One region of the Streptomyces sp. NPDC016309 genome, then DNA from elsewhere that is predicted to be linked to it. Evidence: riboswitches for the same ligand, from Rfam matches in the RefSeq annotation. Region 1 holds a riboswitch; the other holds the start of a gene.
What was found. A riboswitch is a leader RNA that binds a small molecule or an ion and turns the genes downstream of it on or off. The one in region 1 is predicted to bind cyclic di-AMP.

Region 2: another riboswitch for cyclic di-AMP. It lies ahead of ACF068_RS09300 (transglycosylase SLT domain-containing protein); the one in region 1 lies ahead of ACF068_RS18085 (transglycosylase family protein).

Annotation. Positions count from the first base shown of each region.
Region 1 covers NZ_JBIBSG010000006.1:386,357-390,561, forward strand. The annotation lists gene ACF068_RS18075 (cytochrome P450) at 1-67, shown strand, start outside; gene ACF068_RS18080 (transglycosylase family protein) at 248-1,162, shown strand; cyclic di-AMP (ydaO/yuaA leader) riboswitch at 1,423-1,597, shown strand; gene ACF068_RS18085 (transglycosylase family protein) at 1,601-2,305, shown strand; gene eno (phosphopyruvate hydratase) at 2,614-3,900, shown strand; gene ACF068_RS18095 (septum formation initiator family protein) at 4,007-4,205, shown strand, end outside.
Region 2 covers NZ_JBIBSG010000003.1:320,712-324,916, forward strand. The annotation lists gene ACF068_RS09290 (polyamine aminopropyltransferase) at 1-951, shown strand, start outside; gene ACF068_RS09295 (hypothetical protein) at 980-1,144, opposite strand; gene ACF068_RS09300 (transglycosylase SLT domain-containing protein) at 1,299-2,087, opposite strand; cyclic di-AMP (ydaO/yuaA leader) riboswitch at 2,093-2,288, opposite strand; gene ACF068_RS09305 (SpoIIE family protein phosphatase) at 2,883-4,205, opposite strand, start outside.

The DNA.
Region 1 (4,205 bases):
GCTCATCATGCGTGGACTGCGCACGCTTCCGGTGGAGTTCACCCCGTTCGTCCCGTCCCGCAGCTGACGGTCCGTCATTTCTGTGATCTTCGCGTAATCTCCGGTGCATCGACTTGTGACTGACGTTCGAATGCCGCTACGTTCACCGTCACCTCAGCAGTCACGCGAAAGGCAGCACCGCATGCGCTCCGGGAACGGCCGGCACCGACGACCCCGTCAAGCCCCCGCCATCGTCGTCGCGGCAGGGGTGACCGGATCCGCCATCGCGCTCCCGCTGCTCGGCGCGGGTTCCGCGTCGGCGGCCGACGCCGCCACCTGGGACCGGGTGGCCGAGTGCGAGTCCGGCGGCATGTGGAGCGCCGACCTCGGCAACGGTTTCTACGGCGGCCTCCAGATGTCGCAGGAGACCTGGGAGTCGTACGGCGGCCTCGCCCACGCCGCCCGCCCCGACCTCGCCAGCCGCAGCGAGCAGATCCTGGTCGCCGAGAAGGTCTACGCCGCGACCGGAGTGAGGGCGTGGGAGACCTGCGCCCCCATCGCGGGCCTGGGCGGCGCCGCCGAGGCGACCGCCACCGACCCCACGACGGCCGCCCCGGCGGCCCCCGGGACGACGGACGCGCCCGACCCGGCCGAGACGCTGGAGGATCCGGCCGCGCCCGCGAAGCCCACGCCGTCGAAGCCGGCCGGGACCCCGCTGCCCGCCGAGCCCGCCCCGTCGGCGCCCGGCGCGCCGGCGAGCCCGGCCCCGGGCACCGGCAAGCACCGGGGCGAGGCCGCCAAGGAGGAGACTCCGGTGACGGAGCCGGCCGCTCCGGCCGACCCCACCGCCCCGGCCGACCCCACCGCCCCGCCCGTCCCGGGTGCCACGGCGGGTGACGGCGGCCTGGAGGCCACCGGCCCCGACGGGACCGGCGATTCGGCCACGGGGCGCGAAACGGACGGGCATCCCTCGCGCGGTGACGGGGCGACACGCGACCCGGGCAGCGTCGCGCCCGGCGCGTACACCGTCCGCCCCGGGGACAACCTCTCCGACATCGCGGAGGAGCAGAAGGTCCCCGGCGGCTGGCCGGCCCTCTACGAGGCCAACCAGGACACCGTCGGTGCCGACCCGGACCTCATCGTCCCCGGTCAGAGCCTGGAGCTGACGGCCGATCAGCCGTAGGTATCCGCCCCTATGTCCGCTTCTGTGTAAGTGAGACATGAATCTCTTCACACCGATCGGCGTTCCGGGAGCGACGGAACCGCACAATCCGCCCTTCACCTGCGTAAACGCCCGTCAAGGGCCGTCGCATAAGGGCGGATTGACCCCGATGTCCGTCTTTGAACTTCGGGAAGGTCTGTGTCTACGGTCGTGACCGCTCGCCACCGCGGGCCCCATCGACCGGAACGCCGAATCCTGCCGCCGGCCGTTGGGAACAGTCGTCGCTTCACGCGCCGGAGGCAGGAGCGGGGGACCCAAGGTACGTGCCGGGCCCGGTCATGGAGACATGGCACGGGGACGGCTTGGGGTGAAGCCGCGCGCACCACGGTGCCGCGCGGCCGGGCAGCTCACGCCCGAACCCGACAGCTCACCTCGCAGGCGTCGGTGAGGAGATGTCCCATGCTGTTCTCCGGCAAGGCCAAGCACCGTCGCCCCTCCAAGGCCGCCCGATTCGCCGCGTTCGCCGGCATCACCGGCGTCGCCGTCGCCGCCCCGCTGCTGGGCGCCACCTCCGCCTCGGCGGCCACCTCCGCCGAGTGGGACAAGGTCGCCCAGTGCGAGTCCGGCGGCGACTGGTCCATCAACACCGGCAACGGCTACTACGGCGGCCTCCAGTTCTCGGCGTCCACCTGGGCCGCGTACGGCGGCACCGCCTACGCCTCGACCGCCGACCAGGCCTCGAAGTCCCAGCAGATCGAGATCGCCGAGAAGGTCCTCGCCAGCCAGGGCAAGGGTGCCTGGCCGAGCTGCGGCGTCGGTCTGTCCGGCGCCTCCTACGACGGCGGCGCCGAGCAGGCCCAGCCGCAGCAGGAGCGCGAGGCCGAGCAGCCCACCACGCGCAGCGAGAAGCGCACCGCGCCGAAGGCCGCGCCCAAGGCCGAGGCCGCGCCGAAGGCCGAGTCCAAGAAGACCGTCACCACCCCGACCGGCAAGAAGGTCGAGAAGGGTGACGGCGAGTACAAGGTGAAGGCCGGCGACACCCTCAGCACCATCGCCGCCGAGAAGAAGGTCTCCGGTGGCTGGGAGAAGCTCTTCGAGCTGAACAAGGACATCGTCGACGACGCCGACCTGATCTACCCGGGTCAGCAGCTCCACCTGAGCTGACCCCGCACACCACCCCGGTCCGGCGCGCCCCTTCCCCCGTGCGTGCCGGGCCGGGGTCTTCCCGTTCGCGCGCCTGAGCGGCTCCGCGCACACGTGCGGTCGCGCGCTTGAGCGACCCCCCGCACACGCGAACTACTCGTCGGTAAGTTTCGTGGCGTTATGTCCGTGAAGCGGCCTCGTGAGCCCTTTTTCGTCCCAGGAGGCGGGCGTCGGCTGGTCACGGCTCCCGGGCCGGTTAGGCTCTTGCCGCAAGGCCGAAGAGACCCTGCACCGCATGCGTCACATTTTGCGTCACATCCCAGAAGGAGATGCTCGTGCCGTCCATCGACGTCGTCGTAGCCCGGGAAATCCTGGACTCCCGAGGCAACCCCACGGTCGAGGTCGAGGTCGGCCTCGACGACGGCAGCACCGGCCGTGCTGCCGTCCCGTCCGGTGCCTCCACCGGAGCGTTCGAGGCCCTCGAGCTCCGCGACGGTGACAAGGACCGCTACCTCGGCAAGGGTGTCGAGAAGGCCGTCCTCGCCGTCATCGAGCAGATCGGCCCGGAGCTCGTCGGCTACGACGCCACCGAGCAGCGGCTGATCGACCAGGCGATGTTCGACCTGGACGCCACCCCGGACAAGTCCTCGCTCGGCGCCAACGCCATCCTCGGCGTCTCCCTCGCCGTGGCGCACGCCGCCTCCGAGGCGTCCGACCTCCCGCTGTTCCGCTACCTGGGCGGCCCGAACGCGCACCTGCTGCCCGTTCCGATGATGAACATCCTGAACGGCGGCTCGCACGCCGACTCCAACGTGGACATCCAGGAGTTCATGATCGCCCCCATCGGCGCGGAGTCCTTCTCCGAGGCCCTGCGCTGGGGCGCCGAGGTCTACCACACCCTGAAGAAGGTCCTGAAGGAGAAGGGCCTCTCCACGGGTCTGGGCGACGAGGGCGGCTTCGCCCCGAACCTCGACTCCAACCGCGCCGCCCTCGACCTCATCCTCGAGGCCATCAAGCAGGCCGGCTACGCCCCGGGCAAGGACATCGCCCTGGCGCTCGACGTCGCCGCCTCCGAGTTCTACAAGGACGGCTCGTACGAGTTCGAGGGCAAGTCCCGCTCGGCCGCCGAGATGACGGACTACTACGCCGAGCTCGTGGACGCGTACCCGCTGGTCTCCATCGAGGACCCGCTGTTCGAGGACGACTGGGAGGGCTGGAAGGTCATCACCGAGAAGCTCGGCGCCCGCGTCCAGCTCGTCGGTGACGACCTGTTCGTCACCAACCCCGAGCGCCTGGCGCGCGGCATCGAGGAGGGCGCCGCCAACGCCCTGCTGGTCAAGGTCAACCAGATCGGCTCGCTGACCGAGACCCTGGACGCCGTCGAGATGGCCCAGCGCAACGGCTTCAAGTGCATGATGTCGCACCGCTCCGGCGAGACCGAGGACGTCACCATCGCCGACCTGGCCGTCGCCACCAACTGCGGCCAGATCAAGACCGGCGCCCCGGCCCGCTCCGAGCGCGTCGCCAAGTACAACCAGCTCCTGCGCATCGAGGAGATCCTCGACGACGCCGCCGTGTACGCGGGCCGCAGCGCCTTCCCGCGCTTCAAGGGCTGAGCCCACGGGCCGGCCACCAGCTCGGCCTCCGTACGTCCCCGGCCACGGTCCCGTACCGTGTCCGGGGACGTACGTACGTAACGGGCAAGGGGAGGCGGGTAGACAGATGGCCCGGGACCGGTTCTCCACCGCGACCAGGCTGCGGCTGCTCGGCGAGCAGACCGCCGCCCGTGTCTACCGCTCCCAGACCCGGCGCCAGGCCCGCCGCTCCCGGCTCACCGGCCGCGCGGCCTTCCTGGCGCTGGTCGTCTGCTCCCTGGTGGTGGCGCTGGCCTACCCGATGCGCCAGTGGGTCTCGCAGCGCG
Region 2 (4,205 bases), on a different contig from region 1:
AACGGGCTGCTGGCCGGCGCGGGCGGCGTCCTCGCCGTCCTCGCCACGGTGTACGTCCTGGCCGACGACATCGAGGTCACGGCACGCCAGCAGCTCTACCGCGACCCCATCGTGCACGCCGAGACCACGCCGTACCAGGACATCGTGGTCACCCGCTCCACCGCCTTCACCGGGCAGCCCGACACACGGCTGTTCCTCAACGGCGACCTCCAGTTCTCGTCCGTGGACGAGTACCGCTACCACGAGGCGCTGGTCCACCCCGCGCTCGCCGGGAAGCGCTCCTCCGTGCTGATCCTGGGCGGCGGAGACGCGCTGGCCCTCCGGGAGGTTTTGCGCTACGACGACGTGGACACCGTCACCCTCGTCGACCTCGACCCGGCCATGACACGGCTGGCCCGCACCTTCGCCCCGCTGCTCGACCTCAACCGGCACGCGCTGTCCGACCCGCGCGTCACCGTCGTCAACGCCGACGCCTTCAACTGGCTGCGGGACGCCACCCGGCGCTACGACGCCGTCCTCATCGACTTCCCGGACCCGGACACCGCCGCCCTCGCCAAGCTGTACAGCGTCGAGTTCTACCACCTGCTGGGCCGCGTCCTGACCCCCGACAGCCGCGTCATGGTCCAGGGCGGGTCGCCGTTCTTCGCGCCCAAGTCGTACTGGTCCATCGCCGCCACCATCGGGAAGGCCGGCTACGCGACCACCCCCTACCAGGTCGACGTCCCCAGCTTCGGCAACTGGGGCTTCGTCCTCGCCACCCCCGGCGCCGACGGCCCGCCCCCGAAGCTGCGCCTCGCGGCCGACGCCCCGCCGCTGCGCTTCCTCGACGACGACGTCCTCGCGGCCGCCACCGTCTTCCCCGTCGACCGGCGCCCCCAGGACGTCCGCGCCAGCACTCTGATGGACCCGGCGGTGCTGGAGTACACCCGCCACGAGTGGCAGAACTACTGAGCGTGCCCGCCCGTGAGGGCGGCAGGGGTCAGCCGCGGCGGGGGCGCTGGCAGGCCGGGCAGGGCCGGTCGTGGCCCTGGGCGTCGATCACGGTGCCCCATTCGCCGCAGTCGTGGCAGTTCCGGGCCAGGGTGATGTCGATGCGGAGGGCGGGGGCGGGGGCGGGAGCGGTCGGGTCGGCTTCGTGGGCCATGCGGGAAAACTCCTCGTACAACGCGGTATGCGTAAGTTTGCACGATTTGGCATGGTTATGCAATGCCGGTGCGGTGGTGCGGTGGTTCCCGGGCGGAAACGCCGGCGGGGCCGGCCGCGAGGGTGCGGCCGGCCCCGGTGCGGGAGCGGGAGGATCAGTACGGGCCGTTGACGTTGTCGATCGAGCCGTACCGGTCGGCCGCGTAGTTGCAGGCGGCGGTGATGTTGGCGACCGGGTCGTAGAGGTCGGTCGAGGTGCCCGGCACGTGGTAGGCCTCGAAGGTCGGGGCGATCACCTGGAGGAGGCCCTTGGAGGGCGTTCCGGCCAGGGCGTTGGAGTCCCAGTTGTTGATCGCGAGCGGGTTGCCCGAGGACTCGCGCATGATGTTGCGGTGGATGCCCTCGTACGTGCCGGGGATGCCGTGCTGGGCCATGATGTCCAGCGCCTCGCGGATCCAGCCGTCCAGGTTGTCCGGGTAGGACACGGCCTTGGCGGCGGCCGGGGCGGCCTGGCGTACGGCGGACCGGTCGGCGCGCTCGGGGGCGGCGGAGGGGCGCGCGGCCGCGGCCTTGCCGGCGATGGTCAGCTTCAGGCCGGGGCGGATCAGGGACGGGTCGGCACCGATGGCCTTGCGGTTGTCGTCGTAGAGCTTCTTCCAGCCGCCGCTCACCCCCTGCTCCCGCGCGATCTTGGACAGGGAGTCGCCCGCGACGACGGCGTACGTGACGGTGCCGGCCTTCTTGGCGGCGGTCGTGGCGGCCGGCGCGGCGGACACGGCGGTGGTGACCGCGTGCACGGCGCTGGGCGCCGCGCTCGGTGCCGCCTCGGCGGCCGTGGCACCGATCATCGGCAGCGCGAGCGCCGCGCCACCCGTGCCCGCGGCCAGGAGGCGGCGTGCGAGCGGGCTGTTCTTGGCACGACGGTGCTTACCCTTTGCGGGCATGGCGAAATTCCTCTCCGTCGCCTGCGAGGTGAGCTGTCGGGTTCGGACGGGAGATGTCCGGCCGTGGTATTCACCACGACTTCACCCCGAGCCGTTCCGGTGTGATCCGGGCCGGCGGCTTACCTGGGTCCCCCGCTCCTGCCGTTGGTCCGTGAGTGGGTGGGGTTACCGGACGGCGGCAGGATTCGGCGGTCCATCCGGATTGAGGGGACCGTAAGCGAGAGAGGCCGCACGGAACAAGGCTGGAATTCCACACGCGCGGTTACCGCCGTGAAGTGGTGGACCGTCAACTTCGCAGTTCCCATACGGAAATACGGGCATGTGCGAGGGCTCGTGGAGGCAGGGCGCGGTGATGCTTATCACGCGGACCTCGGAAGGGCGACAAGTCGCCTATGTATGGCTGGACATGGGCACATGCCGCGTTACCGGCTTAGAGCCCATCGCGGGGTAAATGGGGCGTAAGGCTGCCGACTGGGCGGGTGATCGCCGGTCACTCGCGAGGAGCGCCGGGCGCGAACCACGGATGGCCGCCCCGATCGACACTCCCGTGGATCCCCGGGAACGAGCGGCATCGGCCCCCTTCCCACATTCACGCCTCGCGAAAGCAAGGCGGAGACGGTCCGAGTCCTGTCGACGGCGTCCGGAGCGGACGCGGCTTCTTTCCTGCGGCGGTCCGGTCGTCCATTGATCCACGCGTACCGGCCGGCCCGTGGTAACGCCGCGATCATTCAGGAATTCGGCGCCGGCGGGAAAGGAGCAAAACGGCCCTCGTCCATTCGGCGGGAATGGATCACTTCACCAGGAGATGTCGTCCAGCATCAGCTCCACCGGCTGCCGGGGCCCCGCGGACGGGGACTGCTCGGTCCACATGACCTTCCCGGTCGGGGTGTACCGGGTGCCCCACCGTTCGGCGAACTGGGAGACCAGGAACAGCCCCCGCCCGCCTTCGTCGGTGGTGGCCGCGCGCCGCAGGTGGGGGGAGGTGCTGCTGCCGTCCGACACCTCGCAGACCAGCCGGCGCTCGTACAGCATCCGCACGCGGATGGGCTCCGAGCCGTACCGGATGGCGTTGGTGATCAGCTCACTGAGCATCAGCTCGGTGGTGAACCCGATGTCCTCCAGTCCCCACTGCTCCAGCTTCCGGCCGCACGCGGCCCGGACGCCGGCGACGGCCGCCGGGTCGGCCGGCACGTCCCAGTCGGCGACCCTGGACGGGTCGAGCAGCGTGGTGCGGGCCACCAGCAGGGCGATGTCGTCGCGGCGGTGCGGCGGCAGCATGGCCCGGAACACGGCCTCGCAGGTCTCCTCGGGCGGCCGGCCGGGGTGACCGGACAGCGTCTCGTGCAGCTCCCGCAGACCGATGTCGACGTCCCGCCGCCGGTGCTCGATCAGGCCGTCGGTGTACAGGACGAGCTGGGTGCCCTCGGCGAGCCGGAGCTCGGCCGTCTCGAACGGCAGCCCGCCCAGCCCCAGGGGCGGGAAGACGGGCACCTCGGGGCAGTCCACGGTGCCGTCCGGGCGGACCAGCGCCGGGACGAAGTGCCCGGCGGTCGCCACGCTGCACCCGCCGGTCGCCGGGTCGTAGATCGCGTACAGGCAGGTGGCACCCGTGATGCCCTCCCCGTTGCCGTCCCCGCCCTCCTCCTGGTCGATGCGGGTGACCAGCTCGTCCAGATGGCCCAGCAGTTCGTCGGGCGGCAGGTCCAGCGCGGAGAAGTTGTGCACGGCGGTCCGCAGCCGGCCCATCGTGGCGGCGGCGTGCAGACCGTGGCCCACCACGTCGCCGACCACCAGGGCCACCCGGGCCCCCGGGAGCGGGATGACGTCGAACCAGTCGCCGCCCACCCCCGCCTGCGCGGGCAGGTAGCGGTACGCGATGTCCAGCGCGCTCTGCTCGGGCAGCACCCGCGGCAGCAGGCTCCGCTGGAGGGTGACCGCCATGGTGTGCTCGCGGGTGAAGCGCCGCGCGTTGTCGACGGCCACGGCGGCCCGGGCGGCCACCTCCTCCGCGAAGGCGAGGTCCTCCTCCTCGAACGGCTCGGCACGCTCCGAGCGCCAGAAGTTGGCCATCCCCAGCACCACCCCGCGTGCCTGCAACGGCACCGTGACCAGCGAGTG